Halioglobus japonicus: one gene and its partners. The protein of the gene in region 1 interacts with the protein of each later gene in a pairwise test. Links are inferred from orthologs where the notes say so. Each region holds a gene or a part of one and is shown in the gene's direction. Other genes may lie near its edges.

Evidence for each region. The genes of interacting proteins can lie anywhere in the genome.
Region 2: the proteins of ung (region 1) and ndk interact in binary tests that used the Escherichia coli proteins (3 or more experiments, as listed by UniProt). The link is inferred for Halioglobus japonicus from one-to-one orthologs.
Region 3: the proteins of ung (region 1) and BST95_RS08965 interact in binary tests that used the Escherichia coli proteins (3 or more experiments, as listed by UniProt). The link is inferred for Halioglobus japonicus from one-to-one orthologs.

Annotation. Positions count from the first base shown.
Region 1 is NZ_CP019450.1:2,051,201-2,054,764, forward strand. What follows is about bases 253-3,252. They hold ung (uracil-DNA glycosylase), read left to right. Parts: upstream 253-1,401; coding sequence 1,402-2,103; downstream 2,104-3,252. Other genes in these bases: cofH (5-amino-6-(D-ribitylamino)uracil--L-tyrosine 4-hydroxyphenyl transferase CofH), read left to right, coding at 253-1,409; BST95_RS09650 (phosphoribosyltransferase), read right to left, coding at 2,105-2,674; BST95_RS09655 (hypothetical protein), read left to right, coding at 2,826-3,252. Also shown: more of cofH, read left to right, coding at 1-252; more of BST95_RS09655, read left to right, coding at 3,253-3,557. UniProt on the Escherichia coli protein: Excises uracil residues from the DNA which can arise as a result of misincorporation of dUMP residues by DNA polymerase or due to deamination of cytosine.
Region 2 is NZ_CP019450.1:3,600,479-3,603,739, reverse strand. What follows is about bases 1-2,979. They hold ndk (nucleoside-diphosphate kinase), read left to right. Parts: upstream 1-1,266; coding sequence 1,267-1,692; downstream 1,693-2,979. Other genes in these bases: pilW (type IV pilus biogenesis/stability protein PilW), read left to right, coding at 2,883-2,979; iscX (Fe-S cluster assembly protein IscX), read left to right, coding at 808-1,002; fdx (ISC system 2Fe-2S type ferredoxin), read left to right, coding at 459-797; hscA (Fe-S protein assembly chaperone HscA), read left to right, coding at 1-462. Outside these bases: more of pilW, read left to right, coding at 2,980-3,261. UniProt on the Escherichia coli protein: Major role in the synthesis of nucleoside triphosphates other than ATP. The ATP gamma phosphate is transferred to the NDP beta phosphate via a ping-pong mechanism, using a phosphorylated active-site intermediate.
Region 3 is NZ_CP019450.1:1,908,304-1,911,579, forward strand. Bases 1-2,994 are described here. They hold BST95_RS08965 (type I restriction-modification system subunit M), read left to right. Parts: upstream 1-734; coding sequence 735-2,255; downstream 2,256-2,994. Other genes in these bases: BST95_RS08955 (type I restriction endonuclease subunit R), read left to right, coding at 1-387; BST95_RS08960 (hypothetical protein), read left to right, coding at 425-712; BST95_RS08970 (restriction endonuclease subunit S), read left to right, coding at 2,252-2,994. In the rest of the region: more of BST95_RS08970, read left to right, coding at 2,995-3,276. UniProt on the Escherichia coli protein: The subtype gamma methyltransferase (M) subunit of a type I restriction enzyme. The M and S subunits together form a methyltransferase (MTase) that methylates A-2 on the top and A-3 on the bottom strand of the sequence 5'-AACN(6)GTGC-3'.

The DNA of each region.
Region 1 (3,564 bases):
GCTGGCTTGCCCCGGGTATGTTCGGTCCGGTAATGCAGCAGTGCGATGCCGCCGGCTATGCCCGCCGCGACAGCTGGGTGCCCGGTGAAGAGCGGCCGGTACCTGATGTGGACGCTGAACTGTTGCGCGAGACGCCATCCCAGATCGCCCCCAGTCACGATATTCGTGCCATCGTGGCTCGGGCCGTCGCGGGAGAAGCCCTGCTTGTGGCCGAAGTAACGCAGCTATTTGAGGTCCGCGGCGCCGATTTTTCCCATGTGGTGCAGGCGGCAGACACACTGCGTGCGACTCAGGTTGGAGAAGAGGTGACCTATACGGTTAACCGGAATATCAATTACACCAACGTCTGCTACTTCAAATGCCAGTTCTGCGCCTTTTCCAAAGGTAAGCAAAGCGAGAACCTGCGCGGCCGACCCTACGATATCAGTGGCGAAGAGATTGCCCGACGCTGCATAGAGGCCTGGGATCGCGGCGCCGGTGAAGTCTGTATGCAGGGCGGGATTCATCCGGATTACACTGGCCAGACCTATCTGGATATTATCGCGACGGTGCGCAGTGCCACGCCGGATATGCACATCCACGCGTTTTCACCGCTGGAGGTGTGGCAGGGAGCCGCGACCCTGAACCTGCCCGTGGCCGATTACCTGCGCAAATTGAAAGCGTCGGGGCTCGATACGCTGCCTGGAACCGCGGCGGAAATTCTTCACGATGATGTCCGCGCCATCCTGTGTCCTGACAAGCTCAACAGCGGGCAGTGGCTGGAGGTGATGGAAGCTGCCCATGAGGTGGGGCTGCGCAGCACTGCAACTATTATGTACGGCCACATTGAGTCGCCCCAGCACTGGGCTCATCACCTGCTGGCGGTGCGAGATTTGCAGCAACGCACGGGTGGGTTTACCGAATTTGTGCCTCTGCCATTTGTGCATATGGAAGCCCCCATGTATCTCAAGGGTCGGGCCCGCAAAGGCCCGACCTTCCGTGAAGCAGTGCTCATGCACGCGGTCGCGAGGCTGGTGTTTGCAGGCCTGATTGACAATATCCAGACCTCCTGGGTGAAGATGGGAGAGGCCGGCGTTGGGGCCTGTCTCGACGCGGGTGCGAATGATCTGGGCGGCACACTGATGAACGAGAGCATTACTCGCGCAGCCGGCTCCGGCCACGGTCAGGAATGGGCGCCGCAGCACATGGAGAACCAGATTGAGCGCGCCGGTCGCGTGCCGCGCATGCGCACGACGCTTTATCGCAAGCCGCGTGTGGAGCAGCGCATGAAGGCATTTAACGCGCCGGCGCTGGGGCCGGCGGTCAACGAGGGTGCGGGTAAGCGCGAACGCAGCAAGTTGATCCCCACCATCAACATTCAGGCCGACGCCGGCACTGATCAGGTGTACTTGATGGCGGCCTGTGATTGAGGTGACGGGCCGTGAGGTGCAGTTGGAGCCGAGCTGGCTGGCTCACCTGGGTAAAGAGTTCGACCAGGCTTATATGCAGGAATTGCGCGACTTCCTGCGCGCCGAAAAGGCTGCCGGTAAGCGCATTTTTCCCCGCGGCAGCGAGTTCTTCAGCGCCTTCAGCCACACGCCACTAGCCGATGTGAAAGTTGTTATTCTCGGTCAGGACCCCTACCACGGCGAGGGCCAGGCCCACGGGCTGTGCTTCTCGGTGCAGCCGGGTGTGAAAGTGCCGCCCTCGTTGAAGAATATCTATAAGGAGATCAATGCCGAGCTCGGTCTCCCGATTCCGACCCACGGTCACCTTACTGCCTGGGCGAGCCAGGGGGTGCTGCTGCTGAACAGTGTACTGTCGGTAGAGTGCGCCCAGGCCGCTTCACATCAGGGCAAGGGATGGGAGAGGTTTACCGATAAGGTGATCGAGGTGATTAACCGCGAGCGCGAAGGGGTGGTGTTTCTGCTTTGGGGCAGCTATGCCCAGCGCAAGGGCGCCATTATTGATACGGAGCGCCACTGCGTGCTCAAGGCGCCGCATCCTTCGCCGCTAAGTGCTCATCGCGGTTTCTTCCGGTGCGGCCATTTTGCCGCCGCCAATCATTATCTGCAGGGCAGGGGGCAGGCGCCGGTGGATTGGTCGCTGCCCGCCGAGGCCTGATTTATTCCGGGTGCAGGGCGACAATGCGATCCCGCAGCCCCTGCAAACCAGGCTTGTCTTCCAGTACTTCGGCTGCGCTCAGCCCTTCGAGTTCATGGGGAAACACCAGCCACTCCTCGCTCTGATGGAGGAAATAGTCCGGTACCAGCTCGGTCTTATTATTGCTTGGCTTGAAGTAGGGCGTGGCTATCTTGAACGTGGGGGTGTTGCGACGGCACTTGGCTTCCAGGTCCCAGATCACCTGCTGGATTGACCGTCCCGAGTCGAATACATCGTCCACGATGAGCACATTGTCTTCAGCGTTAACGTTCTCAATGAGATAGTGCAGGCCGTGCACAATCACCGACTCACTGGTCTGGTTGATACCGGTGTAGTGCGAGGTGCGAATGGCGATGTGGTCGGTTTCGTGGCCCGCGTACTTGAGCAGCTCCTGGATGGCGATACCCACCGGCGCGCCGCCACGCCACACACCCACGATGTAGTCCGGTCTGAAATCGCTGTCGAGCACATTCAGGGCCAGTTCATAGGAGTCAACGAGTAACTGGTCGGCGCTAATGTAGGTCTTCTTGATGGTCATGCTTTCGCTTCCTGGGGCGTCAAGGGGGCGATTGTCCGTGTCGAAGCGCCGGATAGCAACCCTGTGGGCCTGTCTCGAGACGCGGTTCTGTGGCAGAATGCGCGCCTCTCGGGGGGGCGGTGTGCGAATCTGGCAAAGACTGACAGTGGTAATTGTTGTTGCGGCGGCACTATTGTGGGTGGCTCAACCAGCACCGCTGTATCGCGATCCGCCTCGACAGCTACCCTGGAAACTACCTGATTATCGCGACAGCAAGCGCTATTGGCATATCGATGCCAACGGCCTCATTCAGGCCCGGGTAGAGCATTTTTTCCTGGCTGACATCAGCCCGTCCATGGTGGCCTGGTTTTACCGGGTGTTGCCGGTGTCGACCGTTGACCTCGGCGGTGAGCGCATGCCGCTTTACCATATTTTTCATCCCACTGAGCACGGCAGGATTCGGGTGGTTGAAGCGGCGGACGATGGTTCCGCCGGGATGGGAAAGGGTGCGTTGATCCAGCGTGAGGAGTGGTTTGGTCCCTATGACAGTCGCGGCCAGGCCCGTCTGGAAGAACTGTCCGCAGAGCGCATGGTGGCGATACCGGAGTTTGCGGGCCTGCCCATGGGTCGGATTGAACACCGTTTTGAGCAGCGCGATGGGGGAACCTATTACACAGTAAGCTCGACCATTGGCTCGCAACTGCCGGTGCTGGGCGGGCTGCTTAACTATTACATTCGCAATGTCATGTTCCATCCTGCTGTCATGGAACAGTGGCAGCGCCATCAGGTGGAGGAGGTTGCGAGCCTCAATTATTTTCTGCCTGAAGTGTATTCCCAGCGAGGTGAGGTTACCCACTTTACCCTCGCTGATAACCGGGTATCGACTAAAATCGAGTAGGCACGCG
Region 2 (3,261 bases), 1.5 Mb from region 1 along the record:
GTGACCTTCCAAGTGGATGCCGACGGCCTGCTCAATGTCTCTGCCCGGGAGGAAACCACCGGTGTGCAGAGCAGCGTTACCGTGAAGCCGTCCTTCGGCCTCAGCGACGAGCAAATTACCGATATGCTGCAATCGTCCTTTACCAATGCCGCCGACGACAAGAACGCCCGGCAGCTGGCCGAGCAGCGTCTCGATGCTCAGCAGTTGCTGGAAGGTTTGGAAGCCGCTATCGCCGCAGACGCTGCCGAACTGTTGAGTGAAGCGGAATGCCGGGCACTGCACGAGCGTATGGACGCGCTGCGAGAGCAGGTAGCTGGCACCGATGTCGCCGAAATTCGAAAACTGACAGAAGAACTGGGTCGGGCCAGCGAAGCCTTTGCTGCCCGTCGTATGGACAAGAGCATTAAACAGGCCCTGGCGGGAGTCAGCCTGGAAGAGCTCGACGAGGAGGAATCGTCATGACCCGCATTGTGGTCCTGCCCCATGAGAACCTATGCCCTGAGGGCGCCGTGCTCGAAGCTGAGCCCGGCGAGAGCGTATGCCGGGCGCTGTTGCGCAACGAGATCGAGATTGAGCATGCCTGTGAGATGTCCTGCGCCTGCACAACCTGCCATGTCGTTGTGCGTGAGGGCTATGACTCAATGGAGGAACCGGATGAGCTCGAGGACGACTACCTCGACAAGGCCTGGGGCCTGGAGCCGGATTCGCGCCTGTCCTGCCAGGCGATTGTGGCCGATGAAGACCTCGTGGTAGAAATCCCCAAGTACACCATTAACATGGTGTCAGAGCGTCACTGAGGTAGCCGCCATGCGCTGGACTGACATTACCGATATAGCCATCGAGCTCACCGAGGCTCACCCGGATGTAGACCCCCTGGCGCTCAACTTCGTCGACCTGCGCAACTGGGTGGTTGCCCTGCCCGGTTTCGACGACGACCCGGACCGCTGTGGCGAGAAAATCCTCGAGGCCATTCAGGCCGCCTGGATCGAAGAAATGGACTGATATCCCGGTCCGTGAGAGGGGGCGTCAGGGTTTTTCCCGGGGAAAAACACAAGCGTCCCCTTTTTTATTCCATGTGCATTTTGTCGCTTTTCATAAGCGGCTGATTATAAAGGTCTTTTTCAGGCCGCAATTGGCCCGGCAGGGTGAAACCTCACCCTGAAACCCGTATAATTGCGCGGTTTTAACCGCACCTGCCTGCAGCGGGCCCACAAGGCTCTCCGCCGGGCGGGTGTTTATCTTTGAAATACTCATTTGGAGACCCCCATGGCTGTAGAACGCACCCTGTCCATCGTCAAGCCCGACGCCGTAGGCAAGAACATCATTGGCAAAATTTACTCCCGTTTCGAAAGCAACGGCCTGCAGATTGTTGCAGCAAAGATGCTGCAGCTGGACGACGTGGTTGCCGGCGGTTTTTACGCTGAGCACCGTGAGCGCCCCTTCTTCAAGGACTTGGTTGAGTTCATGACTTCCGGCCCTGTGGTTGTACAGGTACTGGAAGGTGAAAACGCCATCGCCAAGAACCGCGAACTGATGGGTGCGACTAACCCGCAGGAAGCCGACGAAGGCACGATCCGCGCTGACTTCGCGTCCAGCATCGACGCCAACGCGGTACACGGTTCTGACTCCCCTGAGTCTGCTGCTCGTGAAATCGCCTACTTCTTCGCTGCCAGCGAGATCTGCGCACGCTAAGAGGACGAATCAGTGACGTCGGTGATTGCCAGTTCAGCAGATCAGCAACAGCAGGTTGAGAAAACCAACCTGCTGGGCCTGACCTTGCCTGCCATGGAAGCGTTTTTCCTCGAGATCGGGGAGAAGAAGTTTCGCGCGGTGCAGGTGCTGAAGTGGATTCACCACCACGGCGTCACGGATTTCGAACAAATGACGAACCTGGGCAAGGCCCTGCGCGAGAAGCTCGCCCGCCGCGCCGAGATTCGTCCCCCGAAATTGTCAGCCAGCACGACTCCAACGACGGTACGCGCAAGTGGGCCATCCGGGTCGATGGTGGCGGCCTGGTTGAGACCGTCCTCATTCCCGACGGCAACCGGGCCACCCTGTGTGTTTCCTCACAGGTGGGCTGCAGCCTGGACTGCAGCTTCTGCTCCACTGGCAAACAGGGTTTCCAGCGCGATCTGAGCGCCGCGGAAATCATCGGCCAGGTGTGGTTGGCCATCAAATCCTATGACGCTTTCCAGCAGAGCAACAGTCGGGTGGTCACTAACGTCGTCATGATGGGTATGGGTGAGCCGCTGCTGAACTTCGACAACGTGGTGGCGGCCATGGACCTGATGATGGAAGACAATGCCTACGGTATTTCCAAGCGTCGGGTAACCCTGAGCACCTCTGGCGTAGTGCCAGCCCTGGATGCGCTGGCGAAGGTCTCCGAGGCCTCACTGGCGGTCTCCCTGCACGCGCCTAACGATGCGCTGCGCAATGAACTGGTGCCGATTAATCGCAAGTACCCCATCTCGGTACTGCTGGAAAGCTGCCGCAACTACATCGATGCCCAGAGCGACAAGAAGCGGGTGGTCACGGTGGAGTACACCCTCATCGCCGGCGTTAATGACCAGCGCGAGCACGCCCTGGAGCTGGCGGAATTGCTCAAGGATTTCCCCTGCAAGATCAACCTGATCCCATTCAATACCTTCGATCAGTCGGATTACCAGCGCCCCAGCGGCAATGCCGTGTCACGTTTCTGGCAAGTACTGGTAGATGCAGGATATATTGTCACTGTGCGCACCACCCGCGGTGACGATATCGACGCCGCCTGTGGCCAGTTGGTAGGCCAGGTGGTGGATCGCACCCGCCGCGCCGAGCGCTATCGTCAGGCTGCGGACCAGAATAACCAACAGGCAACGGGGCAGAGTTAAGTGACCATAGGGATGATGAAAACAACAGCGTTCAGGATGATCGCCGCGGCGGCCACTGCGATGTTGCTGGCCGGCTGTGTCTCAACCAAAGAGACCGTGTTTACCGAGAAGGCCGATCCTGAAAAAGCCCTGGAATATCGGGTTGAGCTGGCGCGTAAGTATATCGGCGAAGGCGACTGGGACAATGCCAAACGCAACCTGCGCCTGGCCAGTGAAATAGACCCCAAGAACGCCGAGGTGCACGAGGCCTTTGCACTGGTGTACCAGAGCACCGGCGAATTTGAGCTGGCGGAAGACAGCTACCAGACCGCGCTGCGGCTGGACAAGAATTTCTCCCGGGCCAGAAATAATTACGCGGCCTACCTCTACTCGCAGGGCCGTTACAAGGACG
Region 3 (3,276 bases), 140 kb from region 1 along the record:
TCCCTAACATCGCTTGTGCTCACCCAGAACCCGGGTGTGGATATCTCATTGCTCGTTGACTTTTTTCCTGAGGCGCAGGATTTGCATCAGGCCGTCAGTCAGCTCATTGGCCTTGATCCGGAGAAGGTGGATGGCCACTTTACTGAGTTTATGCACGAGCACCCGCAGCTGACACCCCTGCAGGTGAAGTTCCTTAACCTGATGAAAACGCATATCGCGACCAATGGTTATATCACCCTGGGCAAATTATACGAGGCACCTTTTACCCACCTTCATGCAATGGGCTTGGATGGGATATTCCCTGTCGACACCGTTGCTGAGGATCTGGTCAAGGTAATGACACCCTATGTGCGGCCTGAATCGGATGGTTCAGCTGAGGTGCACTAGTTATGGCAATGTGCCAGGTTTTGGAGAAGTTGATTGTATGAGCGACCGTTTTGCGAAGACCTTCTATTTGTTGCATGAGAACGGTGATCGGTTGTGGCCGGTACAAATGGAAGATCAGCAAACCCGCCGAAGTAGTTGGCGGGTGTCTGATAATGGCAACACCAAGGCCGCAGCTATTGAAGTGACGGACGAGGAAGTGCTGAGAGATTATGTGATTAACCAGAGGTACGCTGTGCGCGCCGCCACGCGAAAGAGTGGTGCGCGCGCATCACTCTACAGGCCTGATCAACGGGCCATCAGAGAATTGGTTGACCTGAAAAAGTAACGCTACAGGAATTATGCGCTAAATGATAACTGGTGAATTGAAAAACGAAATCGATCAGCTCTGGGAAAAGTTCTGGACGGGCGGCATTACCAATCCGTTGACGGTAATTGAGCAGATATCTTTCCTGATGTTTGCTCGGCTGCTGGACATCCAGGAGACTACAGCTGAAAGGCGGGCGGCCCGAACCAAGCAACCGTTTGACCGCGTGTTTCCGCAGGACAAGGAAGGTCAGCTGTTACGCTGGCAGAATTTCAAGAACATGCCCGGCAGTGAAATGCTCACGCATGTGAAACAGAGCGTCTTCCCTCATTTCGCCAGCGTCACGGTGGCCGAAACTGACTTCGGTGAATACATGGCCGATGCCGATCTCGAAATCAAGAGCGCACAGGTGTTGCAGGCCGCGGTCGAGATGATTGACAAGCTGCCCCTGACCTCGGGCGATACCAAGGGTGACTTGTATGAGTACCTGCTCAGCAAACTCACCACCGCAGGGATCAACGGCCAGTTCCGCACCCCGCGCCACGTAATCGACCTCATGGTAGCCATGCTCGACGTTAAACCTGACGAGACCGTGTGCGACCCGGCCTGTGGGACCGCGGGTTTTCTGGCCCGGGTGATGGAGTACCTGAATAAAACCCACACCAGCCCTGACATGATCAGCCAGGATGAGGACGGTAATCCGATCTATGTCGGCGACCAACTCGAACCTTTCCGCGACCATATCACCAGGGATATGTTCTGGGGCTTCGATTTCGATACCACCATGCTGCGTATCTCCAGCATGAATATGCTGCTGCACGGCGTGAATCACGCCAATATTCACTACCAGGACAGCCTGAATAAGTCGATCAACGACCACTGGCCCCGTCAGGCAGAAAACTGTTTTGATGTGGTACTGGCCAATCCGCCTTTCAAGGGATCGATTGATGACACCTCGATCAATAAAGACATTCTGGCCATGGTCAAGACCAAGAAGACCGAGCTGCTGTTTGTCGCCCATATCCTGCGCATGCTTAAACTGGGCGGACGCTCGGCCACCATTGTGCCCGATGGCGTGTTGTTCGGTTCCAGCAAGGCTCATCAGCAGCTACGCAGATTATTGATAGAGGAAAACCAGCTGGAGGCAGTGATCAGTCTGCCCTCCGGTGTTTTCAAACCCTATGCCGGTGTGTCTACGGCCATTATTGTATTCACTAAAGGTGGCCAGACCGACAATGTCTGGTTCTACGATGTTGAGAATGATGGCTACTCGCTGGATGACAAGCGCACCAGGATCGATAAGGACGATCTGCCCGACTGCCTGGAAAAGTGGCAGGCCTACCGAGCGGGTAAGGCCGAGGGGCTGGGTGATAAAACCGCCAAAGCCTTCCTGGTACCAGCTGAGGATATTCGCGGCAATAAATATGACCTGTCCATCAACCGCTACAAGGAAGTCGTGTATGAAGAGGAGCACTACGATCCGCCGAAGGAAATTCTCGGGCGCCTGATGGCGCTGGAGGAGGAGATACAGCAGGAACTGAAAGAGCTGGAGGGAATGCTGTGAGTAACCCTTACCCAGTAACGACCTTAGGGGAAGTTTTTGAAATCGCGCGAGGAGGGTCGCCGCGGCCAATTAAGGATTATATTACAGAAGATCCTGCCGGTTTAAATTGGATATCAATTAAAGATGCCAGTAACGGTGGAAAATACATATCGGAAACAAAACAAAAAATACGTAAAGAAGGCCTGTCGAAATCTAGGCTAGTAAAGCCAGGTGATTTTCTACTTACCAACTCTATGAGCTTCGGTAGACCATACATCATGAATACGACAGGTTGTATTCATGATGGTTGGTTAGTTTTGTCTAGTGACCCAGAAAAAGTCTTTCCAGACTATTTCTACTACTTACTAGGCAGCGAAACGATGTATAGGAAGTTCTCAGCACTTGCCGGAGGGGCAGTTGTAAAGAACTTAAATATTGATTTGGTAAAGGGTGTAGAAATCCCCCTCCCACCCCTGAAAGAACAAAAACGCATCGCCGCCATACTCGACAAGACCGATGCCATCCGCCGCAAACGGCGGCAAGTCATCCAGCTCGCCGAAGAATTCCTCCGCGCCGTTTTCTTGGATATGTTCGGTGACCCAGTAACGAATTCGAAGGGATGGGATACCCTAGGATTGTCTAAAGTCATTGAGAGTGAGAGGGGAATCTCTTATGGCGTGGTGCAGCGTGGTGATCAGGATAATGACGGGGTTCGATTAGTTCGCATTTCAGATTTCACCGAAAATCTGTTCAATCCAAAGGGTGTCATTAAGTGCTCGCAAGAAATATCTGATCAATACAAGCGCACGGTTTTGAAGGGAGGGGAGCTCTTAATCAGTATCCGGGGTACTGTTGGAAGAATAGCCGTTGTACCAGACTATGCAGTCGGTTGGAATGTCACGCGAGAAGTCGCAATTATACCTCTGCTTGAAGGGGAGAGTAGAGCATTTATCCGTAGCCTACTTTTAACCGGGCCTGCACAGAGGCTAATTTCTGGACAGGTGAAAGGAGTTGCTCAAAGCGGGATTAATCTGGCTGATCT